Butyricimonas faecihominis: one gene and its partners. The protein of the gene in region 3 binds, or shares a complex with, the protein of the main gene of each other region. Links are inferred from orthologs where the notes say so. Each region holds a gene or a part of one and is shown on either strand. Other genes may lie near its edges.

The links. Proteins that work in one complex are often made in the same cells at the same time.
Region 1: R8806_RS18245 (region 3) and ykgO share a complex: the UniProt entries of both Escherichia coli proteins name them as parts of the 50S ribosomal subunit. The link is inferred for Butyricimonas faecihominis from one-to-one orthologs.
Region 2: R8806_RS18245 (region 3) and rplL share a complex: the UniProt entries of both Escherichia coli proteins name them as parts of the 50S ribosomal subunit. The link is inferred for Butyricimonas faecihominis from one-to-one orthologs.

Annotation. Positions count from the first base shown.
Region 1 is NZ_AP028155.1:3,942,740-3,945,552, forward strand. It holds ykgO (type B 50S ribosomal protein L36), read left to right. Parts: upstream 1-1,255; coding sequence 1,256-1,372; downstream 1,373-2,813. Other genes in the region: secY (preprotein translocase subunit SecY), read left to right, coding at 1-217; map (type I methionyl aminopeptidase), read left to right, coding at 242-1,012; infA (translation initiation factor IF-1), read left to right, coding at 1,023-1,244; rpsM (30S ribosomal protein S13), read left to right, coding at 1,406-1,783; rpsK (30S ribosomal protein S11), read left to right, coding at 1,802-2,191. UniProt on the Escherichia coli protein: One of the last ribosomal proteins to be assembled in the 50S subunit, it contacts a number of helices in the 23S rRNA, acting as molecular glue.
Region 2 is NZ_AP028155.1:2,573,343-2,576,124, reverse strand. It holds rplL (50S ribosomal protein L7/L12), read left to right. Parts: upstream 1-1,093; coding sequence 1,094-1,471; downstream 1,472-2,782. Other genes in the region: rpoB (DNA-directed RNA polymerase subunit beta), read left to right, coding at 1,565-2,782; rplJ (50S ribosomal protein L10), read left to right, coding at 533-1,051; rplA (50S ribosomal protein L1), read left to right, coding at 1-503. UniProt on the Escherichia coli protein: The binding site for several of the GTPase factors involved in protein synthesis (IF-2, EF-Tu, EF-G and RF3). Is thus essential for accurate translation.
Region 3 is NZ_AP028155.1:4,395,185-4,399,585, reverse strand. Bases 901-3,843 are described here. They hold R8806_RS18245 (type B 50S ribosomal protein L31), read left to right. Parts: upstream 901-2,211; coding sequence 2,212-2,475; downstream 2,476-3,843. Other genes in these bases: R8806_RS18240 (GlmU family protein), read right to left, coding at 2,611-3,786; R8806_RS18250 (Fic family protein), read left to right, coding at 1,227-1,982; pgeF (peptidoglycan editing factor PgeF), read right to left, coding at 901-1,089. Also shown: R8806_RS18260 (CidA/LrgA family protein), read right to left, coding at 1-268; more of pgeF, read right to left, coding at 274-900; lon (endopeptidase La), read left to right, coding at 3,996-4,401.

The DNA.
Region 1 (2,813 bases), 450 kb from region 3 along the record:
GGGAATTGTAGCAATTCTTCCGGCTTTCGCCCAGATCTCGGGTGTTAACCACCAGTTTGCTCAGTTCTACGGAGGTACGTCTTTGTTGATTTTGGTTGGTGTAGTGTTGGATACATTACAACAAATCGAATCACACTTGTTGATGCGTCACTATGACGGGTTGATGAAATCGGGACGTATTAAAGGTAAAAATCCTGGAGGACCTGCTGCATATTAAGAAAATAAATTGTACTTTTGCGGCATGATTTTTTTAAAGACACAGGAGGAGATTGAGTTATTGCGGGAAAGCAACCAATTAGTAGGAAGGACTTTGGGTGAAGTGTCCAAACACATTTGCCCGGGTATTTCGACTTTAGAGTTGGATAAGATCGCTGAGGATTTTATTCGTTCGAATGGTGGCATTCCCGGATTTCTCGGGTATGGAGGGTTCCCGAACACGCTTTGTATTTCAGTGAATGACGAAGTGGTTCATGGGATTCCGTCCTCTCGTCGTTTAGAGGAAGGTGATGTCGTATCCGTTGATTGCGGGGTTGTGAAGAATGGTTTTTATGGGGATAGCGCCTATACTTTTGCTGTCGGGGAGATTAGTGATGAAGTGAAAAAGCTTTTACAAGTGACAAAAGATAGCTTGTACAAAGGGATAGAGCAGGCTGTTGCGGGAATGAGGATAGGAGATATTGGTTATGCCGTGCAGTCGTATGCCGAAGCGAACGGATTCTCTGTTGTCAGAGAGCTGGTCGGTCATGGCGTGGGAAAGAACTTGCATGAAGAACCTCAAGTGCCGAATTACGGACGGAGAGGGCAGGGATGTAAATTGAAGATCGGAATGGTGATCGCTATTGAACCCATGATTAACTTGGGCGCCCGTAACGTTTTCCAGATGGCAGACGGGTGGACGATAAAGACAAGAGATCATCTGCCAGCCGCACATTTCGAGCATACGTTGGCTATTCGGAAAGGAGAAGCTGATATTTTGTCGACATTTGAATATATAGAAGACAGGAAATTGTAAAAATTGAATTATGGCGAAACAGCCTTCGATAGAGCAAGATGGAGTAATAACGGAAGCATTGTCAAATGCTATGTTTCGTGTTGAACTGGAAAACGGGCATATCATAACGGCCCACATTTCGGGGAAGATGCGAATGCACTATATAAAGATACTTCCGGGAGATAAGGTGAGAGTGGATATGTCCCCTTACGATCTCACGAAAGGTAGGATAACATTTAGATATAAAAATTAAATTGTTGAGCAATGAAGGTAAGAGCATCTGTTAAGAAGCGTAGTGCTGATTGCAAGCTTGTAAGAAGAAAAGGCGTCTTGTACGTCATTTGCAAAAAGAACCCGAAGTTTAAACAACGTCAGGGTTGATTATTAATTTAGTAAAAAGAGTAAAAAAGATTTATGGCAAGAATCGTTGGTGTAGATTTGCCCTCAAATAAGAGAGGGGAGATAGCTCTGACCTATATCTATGGTATAGGTAGAAGTAGTGCCAGGACCATATTAGAAAAGGCCGGCATCGATTTTGACACTAAGGTGAAGGATTGGAATGACGATCAACTAGCTGCTGTACGTAATGTCATCAATGGTGGGTACAAAGTAGAAGGAGAGTTGAGAACTTCTGTCCAAATGAACATTAAGCGACTGATGGATATTGGTTGCTACAGAGGAATCAGACATCGTATCGGTCTTCCGGTAAGAGGACAAAGTACGAAGAACAATGCCCGTACGAGAAAGGGTAAAAAGAAAACTGTTGCTAACAAGAAGAAAGCAACTAAATAATTGATTAGAGATTGAATTATGGCAAAGAAGTCTACATCAAACAAGAAACGGCTAGTTAAAGTTGAAGCCGTGGGACAAGCACACGTTCATTCCTCTTTTAATAACATCATTATCTCGTTGACTAATTCAAGCGGACAAGTCATCTCTTGGTCATCAGCAGGTAAGATGGGATTTAGAGGATCAAAGAAAAACACTCCTTATGCAGCCCAGACGGCAGCTACCGATTGTGGTAAAGTTGCTTTCGATTTGGGGATGAGAAAAGTTAAGGTATATGTCAAGGGACCGGGTAACGGTAGAGAATCAGCAATTCGTGCTATTCACGCTTGCGGAATCGAAGTTGCCGAGATCATTGATGTTACGCCACTTCCGCACAATGGATGTCGTCCTCCCAAACGGAGAAGAGTCTAATGTAATTTTAAATTGTAAATTGTAAATTGTAAAATTTGAGATTCGAACGATTTGAAGAATCGCGACAATTTAAAATTTAAAATCTAAAATTTAAAATCATAATAAAATGGCTAGATATACAGGACCTAAGTCTAAGATAGCAAGAAAATTTGGTGAGCCCATTTTTGGACCGGATAAAGCGTTAGAACATCGTAATTACCCTCCCGGACAACACGGTATCGCTCATCGTAGAAAGAAAATCTCTGAGTACGGTACTCAGTTGAAAGAAAAACAAAAAGCAAAATATACTTACGGTTTGTTGGAAAGACAATTCCGTATCTTATTCGAGAAAGCTGAAAGTAGTAAGGGAGTAACCGGTGAGGTATTACTTCAATTACTGGAATGTCGTTTGGATAACGTGGTTTATCGTTTAGGAATCGCTCCTACCCGTGCGGCTGCCCGTCAGTTTGTTTCTCACAGACACATCACCATCAACGGTCACGTATGTAACATTCCTTCATGTCACGTTCGTCCGGGAGATGTTGTTGCTGTAAGAGAGAAATCTAAGGCACTGGAAGTGATTAACGAATCATTGAGAGGAAATAGAAGTAGCAGATACTCTTGGTTAGAGTGGGATGCTGCA
Region 2 (2,782 bases), 1.8 Mb from region 3 along the record:
TACCTCATGGAACCGGTAAACAAGTAAGAGTTTTGGTTTTGTGTACGCCTGATAAGGTGGAAGAAGCTAAGGCTGCCGGAGCCGATTACGTTGGATTGGATGAATATATCGAAAAATTGAAAGGCGGCTGGACCGACATCGATATTATCATCACGATGCCTTCTGTAATGGGTAAAGTAGGTGCTCTTGGTAGAATTTTGGGTCCTCGTGGATTGATGCCAAACCCGAAGAGTGGTACTGTAACCCCGGAAATCGGGAAAGCAGTAACCGAGGTGAAGGCTGGTAAGATCGACTTTAAAGTTGACAAATTCGGTATTATTCACGCTTCTATTGGTAAAGTTACATTCGAGCCGAACAAGATTATGGAGAACGCTAGAGAATTCTTGAACGTGATCAATAAATTGAAACCGGCTGCCGCTAAAGGTACTTATATCAAGAGCGTGTATCTGTCAAGTACGATGAGTCCCGGTATTCAAGTAGACCAAAAGACTTTACTTGATTAATGTAGTAATCTAAAAAGGACTTCAGTAGTATGAAAAAAGAAGATAAAAAAGTCGTAATAGAAACCTTGACGGAGCAAGTGAATTCTTACAAGCACTTGTATGTTAGTGACATTTCCGGTCTTGACGCTGTAGACACTCAGGCTTTGCGTCGGGCTTGCTTTGATGCTAACATCAAACTGGTGCAAGTGAAGAACACATTGTTGAAAAAGGCTTTGGAAAACGCTACCAACAACTACGAGGAAATTTTTTCTGCGTTGAAAGGCGATAGCGCAATCATGTTGTGCGACACCGGAAACGGTCCTGCAAAACTGATTAAAGAATTCCGTAAGACTAAAGACAAACCGGTATTCAAGGCCGCATTCGTAGAAGAATGTGCTTATGTTGGCGAGGATCAGCTTGAATCGTTGATCAGTATCAAGTCTAAAGAGGAGTTGCTTGCAGACATTATCGCAATGTTGCAGGCTCCGATGCAGAATGTTATTTCCGCATTGCAATCCGGACAAAATACTATCGCTGGTGTTGTTAAAACACTTTCTGAAAAAGAATAATTTTTATAGTTTAGTAAACAAACAATTTTAAATAGTATAGAAATGGCAGATTTGAAAAAACTTGCAGAAGAGCTAGTAAACCTTACCGTAAAAGACGTAAAAGAATTAGCTGATATTTTAAAAGAAGAGTACGGAATCGAACCTGCAGCAGCTGCTGTAGCTGTTGCTGCTCCTGCAGCTGGTGGTGCTGCTGCCGCTGAAGCAGAGCAAACAGAATTCGATGTAATTCTTAAGTCAGCTGGTGCTGCTAAATTAGCTGTTGTTAAGTTAGTGAAAGAATTGACCGGTCTTGGATTGAAAGAGGCTAAAGAAATAGTTGACAAGGCTCCGGCTCCATTGAAAGAAAAAGTTTCTAAAGAAGAGGCTAACACGCTGAAGACTCAATTAGAAGAGGCAGGAGCTGAAGTTGAACTTAAATAAAATAAAACCGGTTGGTTTTTCCAGGTTTAGAGTCTCATGTGGACTCTAAACCATTTTGTTGTTATGATTGTTTAGGTTCAAAAAAAATAATAGATGTCTTCATATAATTCAAACAATAGAATAAGCTTTGCATCGATAAAGAATCAGTTGGAATACCCTGATTTTCTTGAAGTGCAATTAAAGTCTTTCAAGGACTTTTTTCAATTAGGTACCACGCCTGAGAACAGAAAGAATGAAGGCCTTTACACGGTTTTCAAGGAGAATTTTCCTATTACTGATACTCGGAACAACTTTGTTTTGGAATTTTTGGACTATTTTATAGATCCGCCTCGCTACACGATCGAGGAGTGTCTGGGTCAGGGATTGACTTATGGCGCACCCTTGAAGGCGAAATTGAAGTTGTACTGTACAGATCCGGAACATGAAGATTTTGATACCGTTATCGAGGATGTATATTTAGGAAATGTTCCTTACATGACCCCGAAAGGTACTTTCGTGATCAATGGAGCAGAGCGAGTGGTCGTTTCTCAGTTACACAGGTCTCCCGGTGTTTTCTTCGGGCAGAGTATTCATGCGAATGGTACGAAGCTTTATTCCGCTAGAATTATTCCGTTCAAGGGTTCCTGGATCGAGTTTGCCACGGACATCAATAACGTGATGTACGCGTATATCGACCGGAAGAAAAAATTGCCGGTAACCACTCTTTTACGAGCTATCGGTTTTGAAACGGATAAGGATATTCTTGAAATATTTGGTCTGGCTGATGAAGTGAATGTTTCCCGTACGGGGTTGAAGAAAGTCGTTGGCAGACGGTTGGCTGCTCGTGTTTTGAAATCTTGGATTGAAGATTTCGTTGATGAAGATACCGGTGAAGTTGTTTCTATCGAGCGTAACGAGATTATCGTTGACCGTGAAACAGTGCTGGAGCCTGAGCATATTGATGCGATTGTCGAGTCAGGTGCGAAGACGATCCTTCTTCACAAGGAGATGCAAAATCTGGCAGATTATGCCATTATATATAACACGTTACAAAAAGACCCCTGTAACTCGGAGAAAGAGGCCGTATTACATATTTACAGGCAGTTGCGTAGTTCGGAGCCGCCTGACGAGGCTACTGCCCGCGATGTGATCGACAAGTTGTTCTTCTCTGATAAACGTTACGATTTGGGTGACGTGGGACGTTACAAGTTAAACAAGAAATTGGGACTTGCAACAGATCCGGATATCCGTGTTTTGACGAAAGAGGATATTATCGAGATCATCAAATATTTGATTCGTTTATTGAACGCTAAGACCGACGTGGACGATATT
Region 3 (4,401 bases):
CCACCACCAACACGATGTCCCAGTAACGGGACAATACATCCATGGACGTGATAATCCCCACTCCCGCCGGGAGAAAGAAAAACGCCATATTATCACAAAGAAAACGAGCCACCGGACGCACTCTCTCCGGTCGGACCCAACGCATGGATAATGCCAAAAACAAAAACATCATCCCCAACACGCTCCCCGGCACAAAACCGTTCACCAACCAAGCGCAACATTCACCCAGTAAATAAAAAGCCATAATAATAAAAATTCCTCCTAACATTCCATCTATATATTTAACATGATTCCCGCCCCGAATCGTCCCGTGTTTCCCCGGTCCCCTCGATAAGAAAAAAAACGATCATGATGACAGACGGTACAAATTCCCGCCACTTCAATACGAATATCCTCCACCCCCACTTGCCGTAATTGACGACGATTAGCCTCCCACAAATTCAACAGATACTTCCCGGCCTGTTTCCCCGGTTCGATCAATCCCGTCAGGTCTCCCAACCCCTCACGTGCCGCCTCCACGACTTCTTCCCCGACCTCAAAACAACAGGGTCCGATAGAAGGTCCTATCCCGACAATCACATCCCGGGGTTCACATCCAAACTCCTCCCGCATCCGCTCTACGGTCTTCGCTGTAATTCCTCCCACCGTACCTCGCCATCCCGCATGAACAGCAGTAATAACCTGTACCCGGGGATCGTACATCAAAACAGGAACACAATCGGCAGCAAGCACCATCAGACAAACACCCGTTTCTCTCGTAATCAAAGCATCTGTCGAAGATAAGCGAGTCGCTTTCTCCCGTCCTCCCCGACCACGTTGCGACCGGGTCACGACTTCTACGTGAGTGGTATGTTTTTGTTCTCCCAAAATAAAATCATCCACACCACAACCAACAGCCTCCGCCAGCAACATCCGGTTAGTCAACACCCGTTCATCCCGGTCCTCATCCATGAATCCCAAGTTCAACGCGGCTTGCCCGCCGACACTAACGCCACCTTCCCTTCCCGACACGAAATGAATTAATCCCGGAAAATCCCGTAATCCCAAGAACTGGTAGAACGTAACTTTATCTCTCTCAACCCTAATCATATTTATTCGTTCTTTTGAGCGCACAAAGATACAACATTCCAAACAAAATTGTCAACATAAATCGTCTTGTCACAAATAACCATAAAAAAATAAACCCCCGTTTTGTTTACACGTATCATCGATAAAAAAGAACGATTATGTGGCAAGAACTATGTAAAACCCGCGAAGAATACCTCGAAAGAGCGAAACTGGACACGAAAGGCTATTCGCCCCGACGGTCGGAAACGTTACTCTACGAGATTGCCCGCCTAGACGGCATGGACATTAAAAAACAGGACTTTTTCAATATCCTGAACGATATTGAGATCTCACCCAAAGTAACACGAGAAGACACGCACCGGATAAAAGACCTGAGCAACGCATTCCTTTACCTTGTTAAATGTGCGCAACAACGCAAAAGGTTCTCACTCGACTTCATTCGGGATGTCAGCGCAAAAGTGATGCAACACACGGGCAAAGAGGTGTACACGACGATCGGCGGTTACGATACCTCGCTGGGCGATTTCCGGCTGGGAGAAGAGTACTATGAAGAGGGTATCCTCGCTAATTATGCCCAGATCCCGGATATGCTGGAACAACTGTGTAAAGAGACAAATGAAAAGTTGGGGAACGTTCACGACATACTGACCGTGAAACTTGCCGCAGACTTTCACTATCGTTTCATGCACATAAAACCTTTCGGAGCCGGGAATATTACCGTCGGCCTCCTGATGATGAACTATATCCAGATGATGTTCAGGGAACCGCTCATCCTCATCCCGGGAGAAGACAAGGCAAAATATCTCGCTGCCATAAAAATGCAGAAGGACACCCCAACGCCCGAAACATTCGAACGTTTCGTGGGTGAGGAATTACTTTCCCAGCTTCGCAAAGAAGTCACCCCGCGGAAATAATATTATCCATTTCCCAATGCCGGAAGTATGTTCTGACAAGCATAAACTCCGGCATCACTTTTTAATCCAGAAACCTCCCTCCCTACTATAACTCGTGAATTTCAATCCTTTTCGCCAGACTTTTCTCGCTCTCAATTAAAAAAGTCTCTGAAATTCTTTGTGATTTATAATGAATCAACTATCTTTGCTGCCCGTTAAACTAAGGAACAATTTTAAAATTATATACGAAATGAAAAAGGGCATACATCCTGAAAATTACAGATTAGTAGCGTTTAAAGATATGTCTAATGGAACGACTACAATCACCAAGTCTACTGCTGCAACGAAGGAGACTATCGAGATCGACGGAGTTGAATATCCATTAGTAAAGATGGAAATCTCCAACTCTTCACACCCGTTCTATACCGGTAAAATTAAACTGATCGACACTGCAGGACGTGTTGACAAGTTCATGAACCGTTACAAGAACCACATGGAAAACAGAAAGAAATAATTTTTCTGATATAATACAAAAAGAGGAGATTCTAAGAATCTCCTCTTTTTGTATGGTCACAAGTTGCAGGTTGAACCTTCGGTTATGCAAGTTACAGGTTAAAAATGTAATCCTTAACCTATAACTTACCTATTTTTATCGTTCGGGATCAGCAAAAACATGCTCTATAATCCGGCGATCAACATCATGAAACGTCTTGTTCCGGCGTTTCATGACAGCCTCAGCCGTGGAAACGAACTGATTCATTTTATGCTCCGTAAACCCACTGGCTCCACCCCATGAGAAAGAAGGAACAAAATTCCGAGGAAAATCCGAACCGAAAATATTGGTCCCCACACCGATCACTGTTCCGGTGTTAATCATGGTGGAAATACCCAGTTTTGCATGGTCACCCATGATCAGACCGCAGAATTGAAGTCCGGTCCGACGGAAATGCTTGGTCTCGTAATCCCATAACTTCACCTCCACGTAAGTGTTCTTCAGATTAGAATTATTCGTTCCGGCACCAATGTTACACCATTCGCCCAGCACGGAATTCCCGAGAAAACCGTCATGCGCCTTATTCGAATAGCCAATCATCACGACGTTATTGACCTCTCCCCCACATTTGCAATACGGCCCGAGAGTCGTTGCCCCGTACACCTTGGCCCCCATCGTCAGTACCGAATGCTCACACATGGCCAATGGGCCCCGCACCAAAACACCTTCCATAATCTCGGCATCTTTACCGATATACACCGGACCACCCTCCGTGTTAATTACCGCACAACGTACAACAGCCCCCTCTTCGACGAAAACGGGATGTTCTCCATACACCTGCACGCAACTATTCAACGGGACACTCTCACGTCCTTCCGTGATCAACCGGAAATCAACCTCCAGTTCTCGGGCATTCAGAGAAAACAAATGATAAGGATAAACAACACGGGTAAACACTCCCATGTATTCTTTACGTGTAAAATCGGGTATCGTCACTGGATCAAAGGTTGCAACGTCCTGTTTACCCATTCGCACGGCGATCAGACAATCACCCTGTAATAACATCTCTCCAGCCTGCAAAGACTTGATTTCCTGAATCAATTCATCATTCGGGCATACCGAACTATTGATAAGCAAATTATCGTCTTCCACAGACAACGGGAACTTTTCCTGAAGGTAATCTTTGGTCAGATATGCAACCTTATCCCCAAACCGCTTTTCCCACTTTTCCCGGATCGTGAGAATTCCAACCCTCAATTCAGAAATCGGACGAGTAAAAGTCAAGGGCCTTAAAGTACCCCAACTTTTATCATCAAACAAAATTATTTTCATTGTGTGTTTTATATTTGCACACAAAAGTAACAAATGCATCATATTTCACAAAAAAAATCTTTGGCATAGGAATTGTCCTATTATGTAGTGGTTTATTTTTCAGCGCCTTTTTGTCAAAATGTCAGTTTTTGGAACAAGGCTAACCACGGGAAAACCGGAAATAAACCAAATGTGGAAAAGTTTAAAACAATAGAGATAAGGAGATCATAATGAATAAAATAGATTTAAAAGATATTTTACAAGAAAACTTGGCGGACGATAATCAAGATTATTTATCCATCCTTGGAGACGAGAAGGAGATGCTCAACGACCACACGGATATTCCTGACACTCTGCCAATTTTACCGCTACGGAACACAGTTCTGTTCCCCGGTGTCATAATTCCTATAAATATTGGTAGGGAAAAGTCACTGAAACTCATCCGGTACGTGTATAAAAGCAGCGTACCCTTCGGTGTTATTGCCCAGAGAGACACCAACACGGAAAATCCCAAACTGGAAGACCTATACACGATAGGTACAGTTGCCACCGTCTTGAAGATATTGGAAATGCCGGATGGAACAACGACGGCTATCATACAAGGCAAAAAGAGATTCGAACTTGATGATATCCTGT